2 regions of the Herbaspirillum sp. GW821-FHT09A12 genome follow, and region 1 is predicted to be linked to the other one. Evidence: predicted binding sites of a transcription regulator. Region 1 holds the regulator's gene; the other holds the start of a gene.

What was found. The regulator LexA, encoded in region 1, represses DNA repair genes until DNA is damaged. The targets are predictions, from matches to a motif close to ACTGTATNNNNATACAGT.
Region 2: AC07N6_RS23675 (PA0069 family radical SAM protein) is a predicted target of LexA. The motif match lies at 4,198-4,215, and genes of this name have one in related genera.

The regions. Positions count from the first base shown of each region.
Region 1 is NZ_JBWKPR010000002.1:964,852-970,895, reverse strand. Features, by position in the region: gene AC07N6_RS09465 (flagellin N-terminal helical domain-containing protein) at 1-113, opposite strand, end outside; gene AC07N6_RS09460 (tetratricopeptide repeat protein) at 573-2,468, opposite strand; gene lexA (transcriptional repressor LexA) at 2,733-3,389, opposite strand; gene rpsF (30S ribosomal protein S6) at 3,709-4,074, shown strand; gene priB (primosomal replication protein N) at 4,099-4,392, shown strand; gene rpsR (30S ribosomal protein S18) at 4,435-4,719, shown strand; gene rplI (50S ribosomal protein L9) at 4,746-5,198, shown strand; gene AC07N6_RS09430 (replicative DNA helicase) at 5,403-6,044, shown strand, end outside.
Region 2 is NZ_JBWKPR010000019.1:43,720-49,763, forward strand. Features, by position in the region: gene adh (aldehyde dehydrogenase) at 71-1,591, shown strand; gene AC07N6_RS23665 (DUF779 domain-containing protein) at 1,672-2,046, shown strand; gene AC07N6_RS23670 (sigma-54-dependent Fis family transcriptional regulator) at 2,052-4,013, opposite strand; gene AC07N6_RS23675 (PA0069 family radical SAM protein) at 4,232-5,506, shown strand; gene AC07N6_RS23680 (leucine-rich repeat-containing protein kinase family protein) at 5,643-6,044, shown strand, end outside.

The DNA.
Region 1 (6,044 bases):
ACGCGCAGGCCGGAGGACAGACGTTGGATCGAGGTATTCAGCGACGCCTGCGACGCACTCAGATTGCGTTGCGTATTGAGCGACGGAATATTGGTGTTGATGATTGATGCCATGCTAATTCTCCTAAGATTTGAGACCGATGATCCGAGTTTCAGTGCTTAACTTTGGTCTTCTACCCATGAGTCCCAGGCGTTTCAACCTCTGTTGTATGCGTTATCGGGCAGCCTTGGAAAAAGTTTAGGGCTATTCGCAAAAAATCTTTTCAGGGCTTTCCGAACTAAAACTGCGTGCTTAAAAAGTAACCAAGCAAATCCCTTTTCGGCGTCTCCGTCCAAAACTTTAGGTTTAATTGCACAGCGGGAAGATGGGATGGCAAAAAATCTGCGTCAAGGGGAGGGCGAATGCCCTTTTGTTTCCAGATTTGCATTTTTAGGGTGTTTTCAGGGTGTTTTTTCGAACACCCTGAAAACACCCTGGCATGAATCAATGCAGGGTCTGATGTCCCCTTTTTCAAGGCGGGGCGACGCGCAAAAAATATCGATCCGGCTCTCGTTTTGCGCGCCAAGGGTTCTTTAGCGATTGCGCATGGCGGTGAGTTTGGTTGCCATGTTGGCAATGACCGCCTCCCAGTTGCCTTCATCCGGCTGGCGGAAGAGTCGGGTGTTCGGGTACCACACGCAGTCGTCGCGCTCGAGCAGCCAGCGCCAGTCAGGCGTATGCGGCAGCATCACCCAAGTGGGGCCGCCGAGGGCGCCGGCCAGGTGCACGACCGATGTGTCGACACTGATGACGACGTCGAGATTGGCGATGGCGGCCGCCGTATCGGCAAAATCCGCGCAGTCGTCGCCCAGATTGAATACAGGGAGTCCGGGTGGCAGGTTGTTCAAGTCCGCCGTGGGTTTGCCTTTTTGCAACGAAAAATAGTCGATGCCCGGAAGATTGAACAGGGGCAGCAGCTGGGTCAGCGGGATGGAACGGCGGCGGTCGTTGCCGTGCTCCGGGTTGCCGCCCCAGACAAAACCGACGCGCAGATTTCCCGGTTTGGACAGTTTTTCGATCTTGTCTTGCCAGATGGCCTTGCTGCTCGCTTCGGCCGACAAATAGGAGGGCAGGACGGGGATGTCGTCGATGGTATCGGTGCCTAATGCATGGGGCAGGCTCATCAGCATGTAGGCGTAATCGCAGCGGGGGATCGGGTCGCTCTCGCGCACCAGCATGATGTCCGGCGAATAGCTCTGGAACAGGCGATACAGGGGATTCTTGACGTGTACGGCGACCTCTGCCCCCAGTTCCTGGACCAGCTTGGCATACCGCAGGAACTGGATGCTGTCGCCAAAGCCTTGTTCGTGCATCAAGAAGATGCGCTTGCCCTTGAGCGGGGCGAGGCCATCCCATTTGGGGATGATCTTGAACAGCTTGTGCACCACGCGATAGACGTCGGCCCGTTCGCGCGTGACCAGGCGGCTTTCATGGTTGGCCCAGCCTTCTTTCAGGTTGCCTTGCAAGAGCTGGCTCAGTGCCAGGTTGTGCATGGCGGTCGAGTAATTCGGCTTGAGTTCCAGCGCCTTCCTGAAATACGGGATGGCTTCTTCGCGGCGGCCATGGTCATGCATGATGGCGCCGATGTTGTTGTAAGTCAGGGCGTGGCTCGGATCGAGTGTGAGCGCCTTGTTGAACAAGGCCAGCGCCTCGTCGACGCGATCCTGTGTGTTTGCAAGGCTGACGGCCAATTTGGCATAACTGTTGGCATCGTTGGGTATCAGTTCGATGACGCGCCGGTAATGTTCATGCGCCTTGTCGACCTCGTCGAGCTTCAGGTAGGCATCCGCGATCTTGTAATGCGCATAGGTGTCCGTGGAGTCCAGCAGCAAGGAGGTCTTGTGCGACTCAACGGCTTCCTTGTACATGTTCATGGCATAGAAGGCTTCACCCAGTGCGGTATGCGCGGGGGCGAAGCTGATCTGCAGCTCGAGCGACTTCATGATCGTCGATACTGCTTCGTTCAAGCGCTTGGCGTCAATCAGGGCCCGTCCCAGGTGGCTCAGCGGGCCCGGCGCGCCGGGCTCGCGCGCGACTGCATCTTCAAAATAGGCGATTGTCGCCTCGGGGTCGTTCTTTTCATGCAGGGCGTTGGCCAGGCCGATGCGGGCCTCGCGATTGTCATGGTCGCAGGCGATGGCGCGTTCGAACAGCTTGATCGCCTCATCGACGCGCTCCTGCCTGAGGACGCAATTTGCCAGGCTGGTGGCGTATTCCGCGTTGCCTGGATCGCCCTCCATGGCCTTTCTCAGCCATTTTTCGCCCAGCGCGTAATCGTATTCCTGTACGGCAATCAAGCCACGGGCATTGTGGGCAAAGATCAGATTGGGGGCGCGCTTGAGCACCGCATCGCACTGTTGCCGGGCTTCGGCAAGCTTGCGCGCTTCAAGCAGATCAAGGCTGGCGCGAACGTCAAGCAGATCTTGCAACTGATATTTCGATGGTGGTGGGGAGGCTTTTGATTTGCCCTTGCGCGTAGACATCAAATTTCCTTGCTAGATGGATCAGTACCGTTCGCGAAGACGAAGGGGGAATGCGACAGCTAGGCATGATATGTGGCTACGCGGCTGGATGAAAGTGCGAACAGAAAGCGAAACAGGGCGTTTTTGCTCAGACTCAAGCTTCGTTTTGCCGAGCTGATGCGGCACGCAAAACGAAGCGATGGCGATGGGCGGGCAGCGGGGATGAATGGCTTACCAGCTACGCAGCAACCCTACTGCGAGCCCTTCGAGGGCGAAGTCTTGCTCATCCTGGTGGATGACGATGGGTTGGAAGTCCGGATTTTCCGGCAGCAGCGTAATGGTGGTGCCGGATTTCTGGTAGCGCTTGACGGTGACGTCGTCCGCCAGGCGGGCAACGACAATCTGGCCGTTGCGCGCCTGCTCGGTCTTTTTGACCGCCAGCAGGTCGCCGTCGAGGATGCCGGCGTCGCGCATGGACATGCCGCGCACCTTCAGCAGGTAGTCGGGTTTGCCCGAAAACAGGGCGGGATCTACCTGGTAGGTTTTTTCCACATGCTCTTGCGCGAGGATGGGCGAGCCGGCCGCGACGCGGCCGACCAGCGGCAGGCTCAATTGCATCAGGGCCGGGTGGGGCAGCGCCATCTGGCGGTTGCCTGGCAGGCCGGCAGCGATCCCTGGCTCCCGCAGCCGGATGCCGCGGGAGGTGCCAGGGGAGATTTCAATGGCGCCCTTGCGGGCCAGCGCCTGCAAATGCTCTTCGGCCGCATTGGCGGAGCGAAAGCCCAGTTCCGAGGCAATCTCGGCGCGCGTCGGGGGGAAGCCGGTGTTTTCAATGGCGTTCTTGATCAGGTTGAGGATCTGTTCCTGGCGCGCGGTGAGCTTGAGCATGTGGAGTGCCTTTCTGTAAAGGAAGGCTGTTTGTATGAACAGTCTGTATTTTTATACAGTTGCCATCTTTGTGTCAACGGCAACATGCGGCGGCGCAACGGATATTGCCCATCCTCCATCCATATATAAATAGAAGCGAGGCAGAGGGGCGATTCCCCGTCGCCGGATGCGGTGGGCCGAACTGTCGCCGCCAGGCCTCGCACAAGCTCGCCAGGATTGCTGTTTGGCCGGATATCTTGTATGATTGCCGGCTTTCCTCTTCCCACACTCGTCTTGACGCCGGGGTGGGCGTTTTGTCAATAGTCCAAAAGGAGTCTACATGCGTCATTATGAAATCGTATTTATCGTCCACCCGGACCAAAGCGAGCAAGTGCCTGCGATGATCGAGCGTTACAAGGGCATCGTCACCACTCGCGGCGGCCAGGTGCACCGTGTCGAAGATTGGGGCCGTCGTCAACTGGCCTACCAGATCCAGAAACTGGCCAAGGCGCACTACGTCTGCCTGAACATCGAAGTCGACAGCGAAACGCTGGCCGAAATCGAAACCGGCTTCAAGTTCAACGATGCCGTCCTGCGCCACCTGACCGTCAAGATGAAGAAGGCCGAAACCGGTCCTTCCCCGATCCTGAAGGCAGTGCAAAAGGAAGACGCAGCCAAGAGCCGCACCGAAGCACCGGCCGCCTGATTGCGCGGCGATTCGTAGCGGAGAGTGAACCAGCTTCAAGTCATCGCCAGCCTGGCCGAACGTGATGTGTTGCGTTATACGCCGGCCGGTATCCCGATTGTGACTGCCAGGTTGCAGCACCAGTCGGAGCAGATGGAAGCGGGGATCAAGCGCCTGGTGGAGTTCGACATTGCGGCCATGGCCGTCGGGGAAATCTCCGGTCGACTCAACAAGGCGACGCTGGGAGCCATGTTCCAATTCACCGGTTTTCTGGCCCGCAGGAATCGCAACAGCAAGAGCGTCGTGTTTCACATCGTTGATTTTGATCCCGTCGGTTGATCCGACACAGACATTACCCAATTTAGATACAGGAGCCAAACCATGGCATTCGGTAAAAAGTTCGATAAAAGCAAACTGAAAAACAAGCGCCAACAGCAAAACCCGCTGTTCAAGCGCAAGAAATTTTGCCGTTTCACCGCCGCTGGCGTTGAACAGGTCGATTACAAGGACGTGGACACCCTGAAGGACTTCGTTCAGGAAAACGGCAAGATCATGCCGGCACGCCTGACCGGCACCAAGGCCCACTACCAGCGTCAGGTCGACACCGCGATCAAGCGTGCTCGTTACCTGGCCCTGCTGCCGTACACCGATCTGCACAACGCATAATCGCCGCCGAGAAATAGGAGAAAAACATGCAAGTCATTCTGTTGGAAAAAATCGTTAATCTCGGTGGTCTGGGCGATGTCGTGCGCGTCAAGGACGGTTTCGCGCGCAACTTCCTGATCCCGCAACGCAAGGCCCGCCGCGCTACCGATGCAGCCATCGCTGAATTCGAAGCCAAGCGCGCCGACCTGGAAAAGGCCGCCGCTGAAAAGCTGGCAGCTGCCCAAGCCCAAGGCGAAAAGCTCAACGGCGCCACCATCGAAATCTCGCAAAAGGCGGGCGTCGATGGCCGTCTGTTCGGTTCGGTCACCAACTTCGACATCGCCGAAGCGCTGGGCAAGCAAGGCTTTGCAGTGGAAAAGTCGCTGGTTCGCCTGCCCAATGGTCCGTTGAAGACCGTTGGCGAGCACCCGGTTGCAGTTGCCCTGCACACCGACGTGGTGGTCGATGTGACCATCAACGTCAAGGGCGAGCAAGCGTAAGCATTGCATTCGCTGCAATTCAATTTGCAATAAGAAAGCCGGGTTCGCCTGGCTTTTTTATTGCCGCCCGACATCGGAACGGAAGCCTTGCCGGCCGTATCCCGAGGCCGGCGCGGTCAAGCCCGGCAAACGGAAATGAGCACGCAAGATGTGGGCTGCGATTTGCCTCCAGCCTGAAACGGCCAACACCCATAGCAGGTTATAATGCGCGCCATGAAAGAATCATCCCGCGCCAAGAAAGACTCCTTTCCATCGTTCCGCGGCCCCAGAGATTCCTCTGATCCCGAGGTCGATTCGCTACGCGTGCCGCCACACTCCATCGAGTCCGAACAATCGGTGCTCGGCGGTTTGCTGCTGGACAACGCGGCGTGGGACCGTATCGCCGATTTCGTCAGCGCTGACGACTTCTACCGTTACGACCACCGCATCATCTTCGAACATATCGTCAAGCTGATCAACAGCACCAAGCCGGCTGACGTCATTACCGTCTACGAAGCCTTGTCCACCAGCGGCAAGGCTGAAGAAGTGGGCGGCCTGGTCTATCTCAACGCACTGGCGCAGAACACGCCGTCAGCCGCCAATATCCGTCGCTACGCCGAGATCGTGCGCGACCGCGGCATCCTGCGCAAGCTCATCACGGTGGCCGACGAGATTTCCGGCAACGCCTTCAATCCGCAGGGCAAGGACGTCAAGCAGATGCTGGACGAGGCCGAGTCCAAGATTTTCGCCATCGCCGAAGAAGGTTCGCGCGGCTCGCAGGGTTTCATGGAAATCCAGCCCTTGCTGACGCAGGTGGTCGAGCGCATCGATGAACTGTACAACCGCGACAATTCCAGCGACATCACC
Region 2 (6,044 bases), on a different contig from region 1:
GCTTATTCCTGAACATGCGCGGCAAGCGATCCCTCCCGGGCTTTCATTCCTATAAACCCATGGAGACGACATGAATCTGGCAGACATCAGCAAGCTCGGCGTACGCGACCCGTTCAAGCAACGCTACGACAATTTCATCGGCGGCAAATTCGTACCGCCGGTCAAGGGCGAGTACTTCGAGAACATCAGCCCCGTGATTGGCCGCGCCTTCTGCGAAGTGGCGCGCTCCAGTGCGGAAGACATCGAACTGGCGCTGGATGCCGCACATGCGGCCAAGAAGGCCTGGGGCAAGACTTCGCCCACCGAGCGCGCCAACCTGCTGCTCAAAATCGCCGACCGCATGGAGGCCAACCTGGAGTTGCTGGCCACCGCCGAGACGATCGACAACGGCAAGCCCATCCGTGAAACCCTGGCCGCCGACATCCCGCTGGCGATCGACCACTTCCGCTACTTCGCCGGCGCCATCCGGGCCCAGGAGGGCGGCATCTCGACCATCGACAACGATACCTACGCCTACCACTTCCATGAGCCGCTGGGCGTGGTCGGGCAGATCATCCCGTGGAACTTCCCGATCCTGATGGCGGTGTGGAAACTGGCGCCGGCGCTGGCTGCGGGCAATTGCGTGGTATTGAAACCGGCCGAACAGACGCCGGCCTCGATCATGGTGCTGCTGGAACTGATACAGGACCTGATCCCGCCGGGCGTGCTCAACGTGGTGCAGGGTTTTGGCGTGGAAGCAGGCAAGCCGCTGGCCTCCAACAAGCGCATCGCCAAGATCGCCTTCACCGGCGAAACCACCACCGGCCGCCTGATCATGCAATACGCTTCGCAAAACCTGATCCCGGTGACGCTGGAACTGGGCGGCAAGTCGCCCAATATCTTCTTCGCCGACGTGCTGGACAAGGACGATGAGTTCTTCGACAAGGCGCTGGAAGGTTTCGCCATGTTCGCGTTGAACCAGGGCGAAGTCTGTACCTGCCCCTCGCGCGTGCTGGTGCAAGAGTCGATCTATGAGCGTTTCATCGAACGGGCCCTGCAACGCGTGGCCGCCATCAAGCAGGGCAATCCGCTCGACAAGGGCACCATGATCGGCGCGCAGGCGTCGCAAGAGCAATTGGAGAAAATCCTTTCCTATATCGACATCGGCAAGCAGGAAGGCGCCAAGGTGCTGGCCGGCGGCGGGCGCGAGGCGTTGGGCGGCGACCTGGGCGCGGGCTATTACGTCAAGCCCACCGTGTTCCAGGGCAATAACAAGATGCGCATCTTCCAGGAAGAGATCTTCGGCCCGGTGGTGTCGGTGACGACCTTCAAGGACGAAGAGGAGGCGCTGGCGATCGCCAACGACACGCTTTATGGCCTGGGCGCTGGCCTGTGGACACGCGACGGCACCCGCGCTTTCCGCATGGGCCGCGAGATCCAGGCCGGCCGCGTGTGGACCAACTGCTATCACCTGTATCCGGCGCACGCGGCGTTCGGCGGCTACAAGCAGTCCGGCATCGGCCGCGAGAACCACAAGATGATGCTCGACCATTACCAGCAAACCAAGAACCTGCTGGTGAGCTACAGCCCGAAGGCGCTCGGCTTCTTCTGAGCCGGGCGATATGGGGTGGCGGCGCCGGGCAGCGGCCGGCGCCGTTTTTCATCGCGGAGACAAAGAACATGGAGACGGCAATGCAGGCACCGGAACGCGTGAGGGCGACCGAGGCGGCGATCGGGTTACTGCGCGACTTGAGACAGCGCCACGGCGAGCTGATTTTCTTCCAGTCCGGCGGCTGCTGCGACGGCAGCGCGCCGATGTGCTACCCCGCCGGCGAGTTCACGCTGGGCGATACCGACGTGCATCTCGGCGAGCTTGACGGCGTGCCGTTCTACATCGGCGCCGAGCAGTACGAATATTGGAAACACACCCAACTGATCATCGACGTGGTCAATGGCAACGGCGGCATGTTCTCGCTGGACAATGGCAGCGGCAAACGATTCCTGACCCGTTCGCGGCTATTCACCGACGAGGAGTTCGACGCCTTGCCGCAGTTGGTTAACCGCTGATCGATTCAGCTGCCGCGGGCCTTGATGCGCCGGTAGATGGTGTTGCGCGAGATGCCCAGCGCCTTGGCCGCGGCGCTGACGTTGCCGCCATGCGCCTGCAGTGCGTGCTCGATGGCCGACCATTCGTTGTCTTGCAATGACAAGGCAGCCGGCGCCGACATGGGCATTGGCGTGGCGTGGCCGGGATGGGCGCCGGTTTCTTCCAGGAAGTCGTCAGGCAGGTGCTGCAGCGTGATGCATTGCTCGCTGCCCGCCATGGCCAATGCGGTGCGAATCAGGTTGCTCAGTTGGCGCAGGTTGCCCGGCCACCGGTGGGACAGCAGCAGATGCCGCACCTCGGCAGCCAGTTGCGGCGCTTGCCCTCCGGATTCGCGCTCGAGGATATGGTCGATGAGCTGCGCCAGGTCGCTGCGCTCATGCAAGGCCGGCAGCCGTACCTGCAAGCCGTTGATGCGGTAGTACAGGTCTTGGCGGAAGGCATGGCTGGCAGCCATGTCGCGCAAGGGGCGGTTGGTGGCGCAGACCAGCGCGAACGCCACCGGAATCAGGCGGTTGCTGCCCAGCGGCATCACCGCGCGTTCCTGCAGCACGCGCAGCAGGCGTGCCTGCAGCGCCAGCGGCATGTCGCCGATCTCATCCAGGAACAGCGTGCCGCCATGTGCCTGCGCGATCTTGCCCACGGCCCCTTTGCGCCGCGCGCCGGTGAAGGCGCCGTCGTCGTAGCCGAACAGCTCGGCCTCGATCAGGTGCTCGGGGATGGCCGAACAATTGACCGCGACGAAGGGCGCATGCGCCGCATGCGCCTCCTTGTGGATGGCCTGGGCCAGCCATTCCTTGCCGGTGCCGGTCTGGCCGGTGATGAGGATGGGGATGTCGCGGCCGATCACCTTGCGCAGCTTGTCGATGACGGTGCGCATCTGCGCGTCGCCGGTGTCGAGCGCCTGCAAGCCGGGTTCCGGCGCGGACCGCGTTATCGGTTGGAGCGGCGGCCGGGCCGGCTCGGCGACCGCATCGCGCGTGTTCTGGAAATGCTGTTCCTGCAGCCGCATCTCGGCGCGCGCATGGATCTGGATGCCGCTGTGCAGATACAGCTCCATCAATCCCGGCATGGCCTTGCGGTAGTGCTCGGAGAGCATCGACACCGGCACGCCGAACAGCGAGCTGAAGGTATGCGATTGCAACGCCCCCAGCGGCAACCCGAGCTGGAACAGCGCGCTGCGGTTGGCCGCCAGGAAGCGCCCGCCCGGGGTGAAGCTGGCGATGCCTTCGACCAGCGTGCCGACGAATTCCGGCCGGCTGTGGAAATGCAGGGTGATGCAATCGGGGAAGCTGCCGGCCAGCAGGTGGTTTTCGATCATCTGCGCCGACATGCGCACCAGAGCCATGGTGTGCTTGTGGAAGCTGCCGCATTCGCCGGAGACGTCCAGTACGCCCAGCACCTTGCCCTGGTGGTCGAAGATGGGCGCGGCCGAGCAGGTCAGGAAGCGGTTGGCGTCGAGGTAATGCTCCTGCGCATGCACGGTGGTCGGTTTTTGTTCGAACAGGGCGGTGCCGATGGCATTGGTGCCGCGCAACTGTTCCGACCAGCGTCCGCCGGCGCCCAGCGCCACGCGGTCGGCCTTGGCCAGGAAGTCGCTGTCGCCCAGCGTATGGAGGATGGTGCCGCTGGCGTCCGAGAGGATCACCATGCTGTGGGTATTGCGGATCTGGTCGTAGAGCGTTTCCATCACCGGCCGCGCATGGCCGAACAGCGCATGGTTGGACTCCAGCGTCAGCGCCAGGTCGGGGCGCGAGAGCGTATCCAGGTCGGGCCGTTGCTGGCGGGTGATGCCATAGGCAGAACTGCGCTGGTGCGAACGCTCGATGGTTTGCAGGTCGAGCAATTGATTGTCGGCCACAGGCTGCAGCACAGGGGCATTGCTCAGCAGGGACGCGCCGGTATCCGGCCGGTTTGCCTGGTGTTGCATCGTTGTCTCCTTTGGGACCCGAGGTCCTGATCCTCCCTGTTCGATTTCTTATGGATTGGGAAGCGAGGTGGGCCAAGCATAACCGATTAATTCGCGCTTGCCTCCCCCTTGCGGCGGCGATATGGCCGGCCGGCAAGGGAAAATTGAAACAGGGTTTGCAGGCCGGGATGGCAGGGTGCAATATACTGTATATAAACACAGTATTTCGTGCCTCCATCATGTCCAAATCCTCCAGGTTTCCCAAGTTTCCAGAAGGCATCGCCGCGCCGTTCCCCGAGCAGCCCCAAGCGCTTGCCGACGACGATCCGACGTTGACGCCGGAGTCTTATATCCACCCCAGCCAGATTGCGCGCAAGGGCCGTGGCGCCGTGACCAATCTGCGCGGACGCTACGAATCGGTCAGCCGGGAAGCGTTCGACGACGGCTGGCAGGCGATGACGCTGGCAAGGGAGCGGGAAGGGGCGGACGATATGGACGACGCGGACGACGCGGACGAACCTGCGCCCCTGAAAACCATCGTCACCGAAGAGACGGCGAAGTCCATCCTCAGCCGCAACAGCTCGCCCGATTTGCCGTTCAGCCTGTCGCTGAACCCCTATCGCGGCTGCGAACACGGCTGCATCTATTGCTTCGCGCGGCCGTCGCACAGCTATCTCGGCCTGTCGCCGGGGCTGGACTTCGAAAGCCGCCTGTTTGCCAAGACCAACGCGCCCGAGCTGTTGCTGCGCGAACTGGCGCGGCCATCCTACGTGCCCGACACCATCACGGTCGGCATCAATACCGATGCCTACCAGCCGATCGAGCGCGAACTGCAACTGACGCGGCGGGTGCTGCAGGTACTGCACGACTGCGGCAATCCGGTGGCGCTGATCACCAAGTCTTCGCTGATCGAGCGCGACATCGACTTGCTGGCGGCGATGGCGGCCAAACGCCAGGCCATCGCCGCCGTCACCATCACCACGCTGGATCCTGCCATCGCGCGCACGCTGGAGCCGCGGGCGGCCAGCCCCATGCGGCGCCTGCGGGTGATCAGGACACTGGCCGCGGCCGGCATTCCGGTCAGCGTCTCGATCGCGCCGGTGATCCCGTTCATCACCGAGCCGGACCTTGAGCGCGTGATGGAAGCCGCCATCGAGGCCGGCGCCGGGCAGGCCGGCTACATCGTGCTGCGCCTGCCGTGGGAAGTGAGCCCCTTGTTCCGGCAGTGGTTGCAGGCGCACTTCCCGGAGCGCGCCGCGCGCGTGATGAACCGTATCCAAGACATGCGCGGCGGCAAGGACTATGACGCCGATTTCGCCACCCGCATGCGCGGCGTCGGCGCCTGGGCCGACCTGCTGCAGCAACGTTTCGAGAAAGCCAGCCGGCGGCTGGGCTTGACCCACCGTAACCGCGCCTTCGCCACGCTCGACGCCAGCCAGTTCCGGCGGCCGCTGGTGACGCCGACGGCGCGGCAGCAGGCCAGTACAGGTTCGGGGCAGATGGATCTGTTCTAGGGCGCATCTCACGTCTATTGGTCTATTGGCTTATTGACCTGTTGATGACATGCGTTCCAAGAACCCGTATCGCCCGGGTTCCGGGATGTTCGCCGTCCCTGATACACTGCGCGCTTTCTTTTGGCGGGCAGGCGGTATGCATACCCTTGAACAATTACGCAGCGGTGCGCTGGCCGGCATCAAACGGCTTTCGCTGTCTTGCGGGCTGCGCGAATTTCCGCGCGAGATTTTCAATCTCGCCGATACGCTTGAGATCCTCGACCTCAGCGGCAACCAACTCAGTGCCTTGCCGGACGACTTGCCGCGCTTGCATCAGCTGCGCATCATCTTTTGCTCCGACAATGCGTTTGCCGAACTGCCCGCCGTGCTGGGCCGCTGCGCGCGCCTGGAGATGATCGGTTTCAAGGCCAACCGCATCGGCCGCGTGCCGGGAGCGGCGTTGCCCGCGGCGTTGCGCTGGCTGGTGCTGACCGACAATCGCATCGAAGCCTTGCCTCCTGAAATCGGCCGTTGCACACGGCTGCAGAAGTTGATGCTG